3 regions of the Streptomyces sp. NPDC005195 genome follow, and region 1 is predicted to be linked to each of the others. Evidence: riboswitches for the same ligand, from Rfam matches in the RefSeq annotation. Region 1 holds a riboswitch; each other region holds the start of a gene.

Region 1 (4,928 bases):
GAGGAGCTTCCCGAGACCGTCTGAGGTGCCCCCCTCGCGGGGCTCCCCCATTGACGGCGGCGAAGGTTTTCACATCGAAGGACATCGCCCCGTAGACAAATCGTGGACAAAGCGAAGGGGCTCGCCCGAAAACATCGGGCGAGCCCTTCGCTTTTTCGAATTACGGGCAGCGGAAATAATCTCCCGCGAATTACCCCTCTTTGTATACGGCCCCCGTGTTAATGACGCAGGCCCGTCATGTTTACGGGATGTTGCGAAGTCCTCACGCGGTCCGGGCGGTCTCCCCCACCGGGAAACCTCAGCCGGTGCGCGGCCGTCGCGCGCTCGGTGTGCAGCGCCGTGATGGCCCGGGCCCGCTCGCCGTCACCGCGCGCCACCGCGTCCACGATGCCGCCGTGCTCCGCCCAGGACTCCGCCGGATCGGCGGGCGCCCGCACCGCGTACATCCAGGCGATCTTGTGCCGCAGCTGGGCCAGCGTGGAGGTCAGCGCGGGACTCCGGGAAGCCTGTGCGAGCGTCTCGTGGAACCAGCCGCCCAGGGAGCGCAGATCCTCGCTGTTCCCCCTCCTGGAGCGCTCCTGACCCAGTCTGACCAGGCCTCGCAGCACCTTGAGGTGGGCCTCGGTGCGCCGCTGGGCGGCCCTGGACGCCCCCAGCGGTTCCAGGAGCATACGCATCTCCAGCAGATCCGCGGCCTCCTGCTCGGTGGGCTCCGCCACGCACGCGCCCGCGTGCCGCCGGGTGACGACGAAACCCTCGGCCTCCAGGGTGCGCAGGGCCTCGCGCACCGGGACGCGCGAGACGCCGTAGCGGCGCGCCAGCAGTTCCTCGGTGAGCCGGCCGCCGCGCTCGTAGACACCCGCGACGATGTCGTCGCGGATCGCCGTGCATACCGAGTGCGCGGGAATGCGCATGACCGGACCTCCGCCTTAATCCCCGCGAAACGCGGTCGATCGACGCTCGTTCGGCGACTCTATTGCAGCGAGCCGGAATTTCCGATGGCGGGCCGGAATCCATGGATATTTTTTGGACAGACAGCCGTTCGAAACGACGAAGCCCCGGCTCGGGTGAGCCGGGGCCTCGGAAGTGCGGACGCCGGGCGTCAGACGTTCACACCGTGCGAGCGGAGGTAGGCGACCGGGTCGATGTCGGAGCCGTACTCCGCCGTGGTGCGGGCCTCGAAGTGGAGGTGCGGCCCGGTGGTGTTCCCGGTGGCCCCGGAGAGGCCCAGCCGGCCGCCCGGGGTGACGGTCTGGCCGACGGAGACACCGATGGACGACAGGTGGCCGTACATCGTGTACGTACCGTCGTGCATCCGCAGGACGACCTGGTTGCCGTAGGCCCCGCCCCAGCCGGCCGTGACGACCGTGCCCGCGCCGACCGAGTGGACCGGGGTCCCGGACGCGGCGTGAAAGTCGACGCCGGTGTGGCTGCCGGAGGACCAGAGGCTGCCGCCGGTCTTGTAGCCGGTGGAGACGTACGAGCCGGGGATCGGCAGGACGAAGGTGTTGAGACGCTTGCGCTCGGCGGCGCGGGCGGCGCGTTCCTTGGCCTCGCGCTCCTTCTTCGCCTCCTCGACGGCCCGCTTGCGCGCCGCCTGTTCGGCCTTCAGACGGGCGGCCGCCTCGTCGGCGGCACGCTGCTGCGCGGCGGCCTGCGCGTCGATCTGGGCGGCGACCGTGTCGCCGATGGTGACGGCCTGGGTCAGCCCGGTCTGCTCGACGGAGCTGTCCGCGGCGAGGGCGGGGGCTGCCAGGGTTCCGATGACACCGGTGGTGGTGAGCGCCGCGACGCCGACGGCGTTCGAGGTGGTGCGCTTCACGCGGCTCGGACGTCGGTGTTTCCCGGTGCCACAGGTGAACGCCATGAAGGGGCTTGGTCCTTTCCTTCCCTCTCGCCTACCGGGTTAGCTGACGGGTTCGGAGCAGGAAGGTCTCCTACGGACGCCCTCGCGGGGAGGGAGTCCGATTCACCCCAGGGACTGCGTACGGGTCCCCGGCTCCCCTGGCTCGCGCCGTACGGGGACTCGGCGATGGCTGTCCGGTGCCGCGGACGCGGCGCACTGCCTGACGAACAGCCGGACCGACGCTAAGGGGGCCCTCTTTCAATCAACAAACAGATCGCGGTTTTTGTAGTGCATGCCACAGGGCAGAAAGGCAACCTCCCCATCAATACGGACAAATTGAGGATGTTGTCCGGGCAAAAGGGGACCCGGGCGACTCTTCGGTCACCCGGGCCCCTCCGTGCTCGCGATTTCCGCCGCGTCGTCCGCCGCGTTCTCCGCCCCGCTTCTACTCCGCGGCCACGACGGTCACTTCACCGATGCCGAGCGCCTTGACGGGCTCCTCGATCTGCGTGGCGTCGCCCACCAGGACGGTGACCAGACGGTCCACCGGGAAGGCGCTCACCGCCGCCGCGGTGGCCTCCACGGTGCCGGTCGCGGCGAGCTGCTGGTACAGCGTCGCCTGGTAGTCGTCCGGCAGGTACTGCTCGACCTGGTCGGCGAGCGTGCCCGCGACGGCCGCCGCGGTCTCGAACTTGAGGGGTGCCACCCCCACCAGGTTCTGCACGGCGACGTCCCGTTCGGCGTCCGTCAGACCGTCCGCGGCGAGGGTGCGCAGCACCTTCCAGAGGTCGTCCAGGGCCGGCCCGGTGTTCGGGGTGTCCACCGAGCCGCTGATGGCGAGCATCGCGATACCCGTGCCGTCCGGAGCGGAACGCATCACCTGGCCGAAGGCCCGCACCCCGTAGGTGTAGCCCTTCTCCTCGCGCAGCACGCGGTCCAGGCGCGAGGTGAGGGTGCCGCCGAGGCAGTACGTGCCGAGCACCTGGGCGGGCCAGACACGGTCGTGCCGGTCCGAGCCGACGCGGCCGATCAGCAACTGCGTCTGGACCGCGCCGGGGCGGTCCACGATGATCACGCGGCCGGTGTCGTCGGCGGTGACCGGCGGCACGGGACGCGGTTCGGCGGAGGAACCCGTCCAGGCGCCGAGCGTCTCGGCGAGCAGCCCGTCGAGGTCCACGTCGGTGAGGTCACCGACGATCACGGCGGTGGACGTGGCCGGGCGAACGTACCGGTCGTAGAAGGCGCGGACGCCCGCCGCGTCGATCTTCCGGACGGTCTCCTCGGTGCCCTGCCGGGGACGGGACATCCGCGAGGTCGCCGGGAACAGCTCCCTGGAGAGCTCCTTGGCGGCGCGGCGGGCCGGGTTGGCGCTCTCGTGCGGGATCTCGTCGAGCCGGTTGCGTACCAGCCGCTCGATCTCGCTCTCGGTGAACGCCGGTGCCCTCAGGGCGTCGGCGAGCAGGCCGAGCGCCTTGGGCAGGCGTGAGACGGGCACTTCGAGGGAGAGGCGTACGCCGGGGTGGTCGGCGTGCGCGTCGAGGGTGGCGCCGCAGCGCTCCAGCTCGGCGGCGAACTCCTCGGCGGAGAGCTTGTCGGTGCCCTCGGAGAACGCGCGCGCCATGATCGTGGCGATGCCGTCGAGGCCGGCGGGCTCGGCGTCCAGCGGCGCGGCGAGGAGCACCTCGACGGCGACGACCTGCTGGCCCGGGCGGTCGCAGTGCATCAGGGTCAGCCCGTTGTCCAGCGTGCCGCGCTCGGGAGCCGGGAAGGCCCAGGGCTTGGGCCGGCCGGCCTGGGGCTGCGGGTGGAAGTCCATGGTGGCGAGCTCGGTCACTTCGCCGCCTCCTCGTCGGTGTCGTCGGCGGCGTCGGCGGCGTCGATGGCGTCGTCCGTGCCGGTGGCTTCGTCGGCGATCGGCTCGTAGACGAGCACCGCGCGGTTGTCGGGGCGCAGGCGGGCCTTGGCGACCTCCTGGACCTCCTCGGCGGTGATGTCGAGGATGCGCTGCACGGCCGTCAGGGCGAGCATCGGATCGCCGAACAGGACCGCGTACCTGCACAGTTCGTCGGCGCGGCCCGCGACCGTGCCGAGCCGGTCCAGCCACTCGCGCTCCAACTGGGCCTGGGCGCGCTCCATCTCCTCGGCCGTGGGACCCTCCTCGGCGAACCGGGCGAGCTCCTCGTCGACCGCGGCCTCGATGACCGGGACCTCGACGTCGCCGGACGTCTTCACGTCCAGCCAGCCCAGGGAGGGCGCCCCGGCGAGACGCAGCAGGCCGAACCCGGCCGCGACGGCGGTGCGGTCACGGCGAACGAGCCGGTTGTACAGGCGGGAGGACTCGCCGCCGCCGAGGACGGTCAGGGCGAGGTCGGCCGCGTCGGACGCGCGCGTGCCGTCCTCGGGAAGCCGGTAGGCGGCCATCAGGGCGCGCGCCGGGACCTCTTCCTCGACGACCTCGCGCAGCTGCTCGCCGAGGGTCTCGGGCAGCGAACCGTCGCGCGGGGCGGGCTTTCCGTCGTGCCCGGGGATGGAGCCGAAGTACTTCTCGATCCAGCGAAGCGTCTGCTCGGTGTCGATGTCGCCGACGACCGAGAGCACCGCGTTGTTGGGCGCGTAGTAGGTGCGGAAGAAGGCGCGGGCGTCCTCGAGGGTCGCCGCGTCCAGGTCCGCCATCGACCCGATGGGGGTGTGGTGGTACGGGTGGCCCTCGGGGTAGGCGAGCGCGGTCAGCTTTTCGAAGGCGGTGCCGTAGGGCACGTTGTCGTAGCGCTGCCTGCGCTCGTTCTTGACGACGTCCCGCTGGTTCTCCATGGACTCGTCGTCGAGCGCGGCGAGCAGCGAGCCCATCCGGTCCGCCTCCAGCCAGAGGGCGAGCTCGAGCTGGTGGGTCGGCATCGTCTCGAAGTAGTTGGTGCGCTCGAAGCTGGTGGTGCCGTTGAGCGAACCGCCCGCGCCCTGCACCAGTTCGAAGTGGCCGTTGCCCTTCACCTGGCCCGATCCCTGGAACATCAGGTGCTCGAAGAGGTGGGCGAGTCCGGTACGGCCCTCGACCTCGTGGCGCGAGCCGACGTCGTACCAGAGG
Region 2 (4,928 bases), on a different contig from region 1:
CTTAGACCGGACCCCTGACGCTCCCCCGAAACGGACGATGTCCGCCGCTTCCGCCGAAAGCGACGTCCCCCGCCGCCACGCCCACGGATCCCGCGTCCGGCCCGGACCCTCGGCGTCGTACCCGTGGAGCATCTCCCTCCTCCTCTCCGCCGGGATTTTCGCTGTCGGCCGATCCCCTCGACATGATCCGTACGTCCTGTACATTTTTTACAAGTAGCGACACACAGGGGAGTCACCCGGAGGAGGCGCCAGCCATGTACGAACCGTCCGCCCGCCACGTCCTGCCCGAGTTCACCGCTCGCACGACCAGGGGACGCCGGTCCCTCGACCCGTACTCCCAACTGCTCGACGAGCGCATCGTGTTCCTCGGGACACCGGTCGACGACACCGCGGCGAACGACGTGACGGCCCTGTTCATGCACCTCGAACACCTGGCGCCGGAGCGGGACATCTCGCTCTACGTCAACTGCCCTGGTGGCTCGTTCACCGCGATGACGGCGATCTACGACACGATGCGGTTCGTCGCCTGTGACGTGGAGACCGTGTGCCTGGGGCAGGCCGCGTCGGTCGCCGCCGTCCTGCTGGCCGGCGGCACTCCGGGCAAGCGGTTCGCCCTGCCGGGTGCACGGGTGCTGATCCGTCAGCCCTCTCTGCCCGTCCCCGTTCCGGGCCACGCGAGCGATCCAGCCCTCCAGGCAACGGAGTTGACGCGCACTCGGAAGCTGCTGGAGGACATGCTCGTACGGCACACGGGGCAAAATCCCGAACAAGTCGCCGCAGACATCGAGCGGGACACGATTCTGGACGCGCAGGCCGCGCTGGCGTACGGGCTGGTGGACGGGATCATCCCGAGCCGCAAGAACTCGCGCACCACGCCCGGTGCGAGGAACGCCACACCCGACGCGAGGTGATCCGCCGATGGTGCCCGAACTGCCTCCGCTGCCCGCACTGACCCACGCCGAGGCCGAGCTGATCGACCGCTACCTCGACGTGGTCGACCTGGTCGGCCGCATCAACCCGGGCCGGCCGGGAGACACCTATCGCGGGCTCCGCGCCGCCCAGGCACTCGTGGGCAAGGCGACCGCACTGCGTGACGCCCTGGCCCTGATGCACCAGCGGGGCGAGAGCGAGGTGCACGCGCCGACCCTGGCGCAGGCCCTGCGCGTCCTCGACGGCGAGCGGCGGACCGCCCGCGTCACCCTGCCGCCCGACTCCGGCAGTTGAGGCATCCAGGACCGGGGCGCCGCTCACACCGATCCGCGGAACGTCCGGACCGGGTTTCAAACGGACCAGTCGACGTACCCCCCAACGGCGTAGACGCGCGTCCTTTCGGGTGGCCCCAAAAGTTGCGCAACACGCGTAGCCAAAAGGCGCAATGAAGTGCTCCGGTGCTGGTAAGAGCCTTGCCGACGTCCCCAACGCCCCTCGAACAGAGGAGTGTCCACCCGAACGGGTGAGTGGTGAGTAACCCCACAAATCATCGGTTCCGCTCGGATTTTCCGACATCCATGCGTGAAGATCCCTTCCGACGACAAGCCCCCGCCACACCGGCGGGGCGGTCCGGGCGGACGCCGAGTCCTGCCGCCGCCCGGATGACCGGTCGACAGATGTGCATCGGCAGGAGTGGAGGACCCAGCAAGACGGGCCGCCGGAGAGATCCGGGCGGTCCTTGGGGTGAAGCCGCGTAAGCGGCCGGGCTACTTCGCCAGCCCGAATCCGACAGGTCATCCTTCACAGGCGGTTGACGAAGGGTTGCGCATGACTGCGCTCAATCGTGTCCCGTCGCTGCTGACCCGGGCCGGTACGGCCTCGGCTCTGACCATCGCCGCCGTGGGCGGCAGCCTGGTGGTCCCGGGCGTCGCAGCCGACGCCGAGGCGGCCACACCGGCGACGAGGGCACTCCAGGTCGCGGCATCCAAGAAGGGCGCCCCGTACAGGTACGGGGCCACCGGGCCGCGCCGCTTCGACTGCTCCGGGCTCACGCTGTACTCGTACAAGAAGGCGGGCAAGAAGCTGCCTCGTACGGCCGCCGGGCAGTACAACAAGAGCCACCACATCTCAGCCTCGCATCGCAAGGCCGGTGACCTCGTGTTCTTCCATTCGGGCCGGAACGTGTACCACGTCGGCATCTACGCCGGGAAGGGAAAGATCTGGCACTCCCCGAAGAGCGGGGAGGTCGTGAAGCTCCAGAAGATCTGGACGAAGAGCGTCTGGTACGGCCGTGTGAGCTGACCCGGCCGAGGGGCGGCGGCGCCGGGCCGCCGCCCCTCGCGGCACGAAGCGGGGAGACTCTCAGGCCGTCAGGGGCTCCAGGAGGAGCACCAGACCGAGCACCGTGAGCGCGCTCCCGGTGACCGCTTCCACGGCGCGGGCGGCACGCGGCCTGCGCAGCCACCGTCCCAGCCGGTCGACCAGCAGGGCGACCGCCGGGAACCACACGAGGGCGACGGCCACCACGATCAGGGCCAGCACCAGGGTGCGGGGCATCGCGGGGCTGCCCGCGGGCACGAACTGCGGCAGCAGGCTCAGGAAGGTGATCGGCGCCTTCGGGTTGAGCGCGTTCGTGACGAAGCCCTGCCGCAGCGGACGGCTCCCGTCCCCGGGCCCGCCGGCCACGGCCTCGCGGGGCAGCGTCCCGCCGGACGCCGCCGGGCGCTCCCGGTCCGGATCCCGGTCCCGCTGCCGTCGCGGACCGCCCAGCGTCCGTACGCCCAGGTACAGCACGTAGGCGCCGCCGAGGAGCTGCAGCGTGCGGAACAGCGCGGGCACGGCCGTGAGGACGGCGGCGACACCGGCGACGGCCAGCACGGTGTGCAGGAGGAGCCCGCCCGCGACCCCGAGCGCGCACGCCACCCCGGCCCGGCGGGAGACGAGGGCGTTGCGCACGACGACGGTGAAGTCCGCGCCGGGCATGGCGACCATTCCCGCGGCCACAGCGGTGAAGGCGATGAGCTGTGCGTCCATGGCCACCAGGGTGCCCGGGCCGGGCCTTCACCAGGTATGTCGAATATCCTGGGTCTGCCTTAACCAATCGTTAAGACCTGGGCTCCTCCGCGGGGTGCCCCGGACCTGGGGAGGCGTTCGATGTACGACCCGACACGGCTGGCGGCCCTGGTGGCGGTGGCCGAGGCGGGATCCATCACCCGGGCCGCCGAACGCCTCGGCTACAGCCCGCCCGCCCTCTCCCAGCAGCTCGCCAAGCTGGAACGGGAGGCGGGCGCGTCCCTGCTGGTGCGGTCCCACCGCGGGGCGCGGCTCACGGACGCGGGCGAGCTGCTCGTGGCCCGGGCCCGCCGGGTGCTCGACGAGATGGAGCGGGCCCGGCACGAACTGGCCCGTCTGACCGGTCTGTCGGGCGGCACCCTGCGGCTCGGCACCTTCCAGACGGCGGGCATCCATCTGCTGCCGCCGGTGCTCAGCGCCTTCCGCCGGGCCCACCCCGACGTGGAACTCACGGTCGCGAACTACGAGCCCCCGGACGGTGTCTCGGCGGTCGCGGCGGGCGAGGTCGATCTCGCGCTGACGCACACCTACGAGCCCGCGGACCCGGTACCCCTCCCCACGTCGGTGCACGCGGAGCCGGTGCTGGTCGAGGAGCTGGTGCTCGTCACGGCTCCGGGACACGTCCTCGCGGACGGTGCGGCCCGGCTGCCGCTGTCCGGACTCGCCGGACAGCCGCTGATCAGCATGGCTCCGGACCATCCGCCCCGGCAGGGTGTGGAGGCCGCGCTGGCCCGGGTCGGGGCCACCCCGGCCGTGCGGGTCGAGAGCCCCGGGTACGCCCTGGTGTGCGCGCTGGTCAGTGCGGGGCTCGGGGTCGCGGTGGTGCCGGAGATGGTGGCCAGGACGGCGGCGACCCCGGTGGGGCTGCGGCTGCTGGAGCCGGGAGATCTGCGCCGTACGATCTCCGTCGTCCACCGGACCGACCGGCAGGCACCCGCGGCCGAGGCCTTCCGGGCCCTGCTGCGCGGCGTGTTCGGGCGTGCCACGCGGTAGGCGTGCCACGCGGCGGGGACGCGCGGCACGGACTCGCGCGCGGGCGGGGCAACTGATCGTTTCCTCAGGGCTCTTGTGGGCCGCCGGCCACCACCGGCCGGGCCGGCACCGTCCACGGCAGCTCGATGGAGACCGTCTTGCCGCCCTCCCGGGTGGGGCGCACGAGAACCCTGCCGCCGCATTCGGCGGTCAGCCAACGAATGATCACCATCCCACGGCCGTTGTCCTGTTGGACGGCGGCGGGCAGGCGTTTCGGGAAGCGTGGATGGCTGTCGGTGACGCCGATGCGCAGTTGTTCGTCCCGGTCGAGCCGGACGTCCACCGTGAAGGTGGGCGACTGACCGAAGGTGTGCTGGACGGCGTTGGTGGCTAGTTCGGACACGATCAGGCGTACGGTGTCCGCGGCTTCGGCGTCGCGCGGCAGGCCCCATTCGGCCAGCACGTCGACGACGAAACTCCGGGCCGCGCAGACCGAGGCGGGATCGCTCGGCAGAGTGACGGATGCTTCCTGGTGATCTGCCATGACGACGTCGTCCCTTTCCCACGGGACCGGAGTCCGACACGGAGCGGATGGTTCGAGTACGGTCCCGGACTGGTGCTTCGCGCCAGACTGCCATCACTGGGCCGGTCACGGGCGCGATCCACCGAGATATGCATATATCTGTCGCTCGAAGCGGTGAACTCTGCGACGGCAGACCGTATTTGGGCGGCTCGGAAGGAGTAAGGAGTACGGCCATGCAGCACGGTCCCGCGGTACGCCGCCGCAAACTCGGTGCCGAACTGCGCGCGCTGCGCGCCGGTGTGGGCCTCACCAGTGGTGAGGCGGCCCGTCTCGTCGGCTGGCATCAGTCGAAGGTGAGCCGGATCGAGACGGGGATCAGCGGGGTGAAAGCGGCCGACGTGGAGCGCCTCCTGGACGCTTACGGCGTGCG
Region 3 (4,928 bases), on a different contig from region 1:
GCACGTCGGCCGGGTGATGTGGCGCGACATCCGGGTGAAGCGCCTGGCGACGGTGGCCCCGTTCATCCATACGTGGCCGCCGCCGCGCCCGGCCCAGGACGCGCACGGGGGCGACGGCGGCGTCCGCCAGGGTGGCCCCGCGATCCGTGCGGCCGTCCCGGCGGTGGGCGGGCGGCCGGCGGGACCCGCACCCCGACCCGGTACCGCGCCTGGTCCAGAGCCTCCCGCCGGGCCCGGCGATCGGCTTCCTCCCGGAGGCGCCGCACTGGGGGACCACTGGCCCGAGCCACACAGCACGCGCACCCCGACCGACACGGACGCGCACACCCCGACCGACCCGGACAGCGGCCCGGTGACGCCGGAGCCCCTTCCTCGCCCCTATGTCACGGACGCGCACCCACCGGCGACGGTCTACGCCTCCCCGCCCGGCCGCCGGGTGGGCGACACCGCGGGATCCTCCCTCTTTGGTCACTCCCGTCGCGTACGCGCTCCGGGGTGCGCCGGTGCTTGTGCGCTCCCCTCAGCACACCGGCGTGGACACGGGTCGCCTCCGCCCCTCAACACACCCGCGCGGACCTGTCTCCGGACCGCCGCGAGGGTGGGTCCGGGTGATCGGCCCCGGTGTGCGACGCGGCCCCTGACGGCACCTCGACCCCGGTCACTCGTAGTGCCGTGAACCTGTCAGTGCGCAACCGCCGCGATCAGTCGCTCCCCTCGAAACCGGTCACTACGGAGGACGTAGGTTTCGGCCCGGCCGCCATCGGCCGGGCCGTCCCGCCCGGCCCTCGCATCCGCCTCTGGCTCGCTCCCTCCCCTCCCTCTTCCTGGCCCTGAATCCGGCCCGAGCCCGGCCCGGAGGCCGGCTTCACCCCGGACCCGTCGGTCAGTTCTCTCGAACTCCCCTTACGAGCAGGGGAGTCCGGTTCCACGAACGCCTTCGCGGAACCGGACCCTCCGTACCGCTCGGGATGGCCTCCGCCGCCGCTTTCGGCGAACCCCGCCCGAACGCCGGTCAGTGGACGACGTGGCCAAGGGCGAGCGATGCCGCGAAGTCGTCCGCCGCCACCGCGGCACCCGCGCCCACCCGGACGGCCTCGAACACGCGGAGGAGGCTCGAGGCGTGCTCCGCCCAGGAAGCCGAGCCTCGAGCGCCCGCGCCCGCCTCCCCTGGTCGATCCGCCCGCGCCGCCCGCGACCGGCCCGGGAGGCGCGACCCGGGTCCCGCCCCGAAGTCGGCTACGGGACAAGGGACTTCGCTCTCCCCCGAGCTGGTCCGCAAGGCCTTCACCGAGGCGGCCTCCCCTCGTACGGGGGAGCGGCGGATCCCGCGCATCGCGGGCCGAAGCCCCGGCGGCCCCGCGGAGCAGAGCGTGGACCGGTGCATCCCTGACGGACCCCGGCGAGGGACACGCGCCCGTCCTCACGGGCGGCCAGGAGTGGGTCACGCGCTTCGGCGTCATGCGGGCGGATCCCGGACCGTAATCAACAGGGTGCGCGCGGGCTGGAGTTCGGCCCCCGTCCCGACCTGAAGCGCCGCGCGCATCCCGAACACCGGCCCTACGGAGACCACTTCAGGACCGTCGAGAACCGGCTGCCCCACGGCGACCCCGGCACGGGCCTGCCCGCACGAACGGTGCGCACGGCTCCGACCGAGGGCTCAGCGGCCTTTTATCCGCGCCTTATATGCCCGACTTGCCGCCATTGCCGCTTTATTCCTGTCGGATCGAGTGAGTTGGGTCACGCGCGAAGGTCATCTACCTCGCGAACCCATCCAGCGACTACCCGTTTGCATAAGCCAAGTTGAGCGAAGTATTCCGGATTAATCGGGCAATTCATCCGCCCTTATGTCCTGGTGAAAACGATCTACACCGCGACATCAAGGCTTGTTTCGGACATGTGCTCTCGCATACCTTCACGTCACTCCGGACGGACCGCCCAATCCTGCCGCCGACCGGAACCACACCCGACCACACACGCACGGCAGGAGCGGGGGACCCAGGTAAGCCGCCGATCCGAAGTCCGGAACGGCTAGGGGTGAAGTCGCACTCACCGTGCGGCCGGGCAGCTCCCGCCCGAACCCGACAGCTCACCTCGCAGGCGCCGGAGAGGAACTCGTCATGGCCGCAGCAGGTAGACACTGCCACCCGAAGACCCGCAGCACCCTCGTTCGCGGCATTCTCGCGGCGGGCACGGGCGCCGCGGTACTCGCCCTCCCACTCCTGGGCGCCACCTGCGCACAGGCCGCCACGGGCGCCTCCGACGTCCAGCTCGTCACCTACAAGGTGGTCACGGGCGACACCCTGGTCAAGATCGCGCAGAAGTACCCCTCGAGCGGCGGCTGGAAGAAGCTGTACGAGGCCAACAGCGCGGTCATCGGCTCCAACCCGTCGGCGCTCCGCACGGGCCTCACCCTGACGGTCGGCACGAAAACCGTCCAGAACACCACAAAGTCGGCAAAGGTCACGGCGGCGGTCGCCAAGACGACCAAGTCCACGACCACGGCGGTCAAGACCGCGACGGCCAAGACCAAGGCGGCCACCGAGACCACCGCCGCCGTGAAGACGTACACGAACGACCTCGACGGCTGGATCAAGCAGTCGCTGGACATCATGGCCAAGAACGGAATCCCGGGCACGTACAACGGCATCCACCGCAACGTCATGCGGGAGTCCTCCGGAAACCCCAAGGCCATCAACAACTGGGACTCCAACGCCGCCGCCGGTATCCCCTCCAAGGGCCTGCTCCAGGTCATCGACCCGACGTTCAAGGCCTACCACGTGCCCGGCACGTCCATGGACTCCTACGACCCGGTCGCGAACATCACCGCCGCCTGCAACTACGCCGCAGCGAAGTACGGCTCGATCGACAACGTCAACGGCGCCTACTGACCGGACGCCACGAGACCGGGGTGCCGGGCCGGACTTCCGGCACCCCGGGAATCCGAGGCTTCGGGGCTTCGGGGCTTCGGGGCTTCGGGCAACCGGGGCTACGGTGCGGAGAGCGGGAACAGCCGCTCCAGCACCACCGCGATCCCGTCGTCCTCGTTCGACAGCGTCACCTCGTCGGCCACCGCCCTGAGCTCCGGGTGGGCGTTGGCCATGGCGACCCCGTGGGCGGCCCAGTCGAACATGGGGATGTCGTTGGGCATGTCACCGAAGGCGATGGTGGCTTCGGAGGCCAGCCCGAGATGGGCGGCGGCGAGAGCAAGGCCCGTCGCCTTGGTCACCCCGCATGGCTGGAGTTCGACCGTGCCGGGCCCCGACATGGTGACCGTGGCCAGGGAACCCACCACTCCCCTGGCCGCCGCGGCCAACTCGTCGTCGGACAGCAGCGGGTGGCGCAGCAGGACCTTGCTGATCGGCTCCGTCCAGAGGTCGTCGCGGCGACCGACCCGTACCGCGGGAAGCGTCGGGTGCGGCATCACGTAACCGGGCTCGATGAGTGTCAGTCCGTCCACGCCGTCCTGGTCCACCGCGGCGTAGAGCAGCCCTACCTCCGCCTCGATCTTGCCGAGCGCCGTCTCCGCGAGTTCCCTGTCCAGGGTCACCGACCACAGCAGACGGTCCTCGCCCGCGTCGTAGAGCTGCGCCCCCTGTCCGCACACCGCCAGTCCCGCACCGCCGAGTTCGCCGAGGAGCGGGCGCACCCTCGGCGCCGGGCGCCCCGTCACGACCAGATGGCGGGCGCCCGCCTCCACCGCCCTCGCCAACGCGGCCCGGGTCCGGTCGGAGAGCGTGTCGTCGCCGCGCAGCAGCGTTCCGTCCAGGTCAGTGGCGATGAGTGAATATGCAGTCGGAGCGGCCATGATCCGAAGAATACGGATCCGACGACTCATCGGCCCGGCGTGAACCGGACGACGTCCGGTATCCCGTCAGCAACGCCGTTCACCGCACGGGCCACGCGCGCCCGACGACGTCATACACCCTCCGATCCGCCGTGCCGGGCGCCCGAGAGCGCCGCGAAACCGGCCTCAACACCCGCCGCGGACGGGCATGTTACGGACCGCGCACGGCCGGCCGCTTCCCGGTGACGTCGGAGCCGTGGCCCCCCGCCACCGCCCCGCCCGCCGAACGCCCCACCGCCGTACGCCGTCTCAGCTGTGAGCCGCCGCCAAGTGCCTGGCCAATCGCGGCGAAGCGAACTCCGTCCCGCACACGAACCGCATCACGGGCCCGTACGAGGCCGCCGCAGGCAACCCCGTGAAGTACAGCCCGGGGACCGAGGACCGGTATCCGGCTCCGAGCTTCGGGGTGCCGCGGCTCACCACCAGCTCCGTCCGCAACGCGTGTCCCAGGAAGTCCATCGCGGCGATGTCGACGCGATAGCCCGTCGCCGCGATGACGTGGTCGGCCGCGAGCTCCTCGGGCGCACCGCCCAGGGTCCGCACGGAGAGCACCGGGCGACTCCCGGAGACCGAGGCACGCTCGATCCGGGCGATCTGGCTGACCTCGACCTTGCCCTCGAAGCGGTCCCGGAGCCACCACGCGCCGAGCGGGCCGAGCACCCGGCGGACGAGGTAGTGGCGGGCCTCTGCGGGCAGGTAGCGGTAGGGGTGCGGGTAGTAGCTGAGCGCCCACAGCGACCAGGCGCGTCCGAAGGGCGACTCCGGGCGCAGCTTCGGCTGTCCCCAGGGCGGCGCGCCGAAGGCGACCCTGCCCCGGCCCCGGGACACCACGCGCACCTGTGCGCCCGCCTCCGCCGCCAGTGCCGCCGTCTCCAGGGCGGACTGCCCCGCGCCGACGACGATCAGTTCCCTGCCGGAGAACCGGGTGAGGTCGTGGTGCTGGGAGCTGTGCGAGACGGGGCCGGTGGGCGCCGGTCCGTCCGCCGCCGCCTCACCGAGCTCGGGCGGCAGATGGGCGAGGCCGTACAGGCCGGTGGCCACGACGACCGCCCGTGCCGTGAACGACTCCCCCGAGTCCAGCTTC

What was found. Region 1 has a riboswitch for cyclic di-AMP ahead of ABZV34_RS17440 (M23 family metallopeptidase). Riboswitches for the same ligand answer to the same signal wherever they lie in the genome.
Positions count from the first base shown of each region.
Region 2: linked by a shared signal. The riboswitch ahead of ABZV34_RS09870 (C40 family peptidase) and the one ahead of ABZV34_RS17440 (M23 family metallopeptidase) in region 1 are both predicted to bind cyclic di-AMP.
Region 3: linked by a shared signal. The riboswitch ahead of ABZV34_RS22060 (transglycosylase SLT domain-containing protein) and the one ahead of ABZV34_RS17440 (M23 family metallopeptidase) in region 1 are both predicted to bind cyclic di-AMP.

Region 1 is NZ_JBEXHZ010000014.1:28,816-33,743, forward strand. Features, by position in the region: gene ABZV34_RS17430 (HPr family phosphocarrier protein) at 1-24, shown strand, start outside; gene ABZV34_RS17435 (GntR family transcriptional regulator) at 219-914, opposite strand; gene ABZV34_RS17440 (M23 family metallopeptidase) at 1,103-1,867, opposite strand; cyclic di-AMP (ydaO/yuaA leader) riboswitch at 1,881-2,042, opposite strand; gene ABZV34_RS17445 (pitrilysin family protein) at 2,292-3,680, opposite strand; gene ABZV34_RS17450 (pitrilysin family protein) at 3,677-4,928, opposite strand, start outside.
Region 2 is NZ_JBEXHZ010000006.1:118,158-123,085, reverse strand. Features, by position in the region: gene ABZV34_RS09880 (ATP-dependent Clp protease proteolytic subunit) at 255-911, shown strand; gene ABZV34_RS09875 (hypothetical protein) at 919-1,224, shown strand; cyclic di-AMP (ydaO/yuaA leader) riboswitch at 1,570-1,755, shown strand; gene ABZV34_RS09870 (C40 family peptidase) at 1,759-2,232, shown strand; gene ABZV34_RS09865 (LysE family translocator) at 2,293-2,964, opposite strand; gene ABZV34_RS09860 (LysR family transcriptional regulator) at 3,085-3,996, shown strand; gene ABZV34_RS09855 (ATP-binding protein) at 4,061-4,519, opposite strand; gene ABZV34_RS09850 (helix-turn-helix transcriptional regulator) at 4,732-4,928, shown strand, end outside.
Region 3 is NZ_JBEXHZ010000021.1:84,825-89,752, forward strand. Features, by position in the region: gene ABZV34_RS22055 (CocE/NonD family hydrolase C-terminal non-catalytic domain-containing protein) at 622-834, shown strand; cyclic di-AMP (ydaO/yuaA leader) riboswitch at 1,955-2,113, shown strand; gene ABZV34_RS22060 (transglycosylase SLT domain-containing protein) at 2,118-2,888, shown strand; gene ABZV34_RS22065 (HAD family hydrolase) at 2,987-3,805, opposite strand; gene ABZV34_RS22070 (FAD-dependent oxidoreductase) at 4,094-4,928, opposite strand, start outside.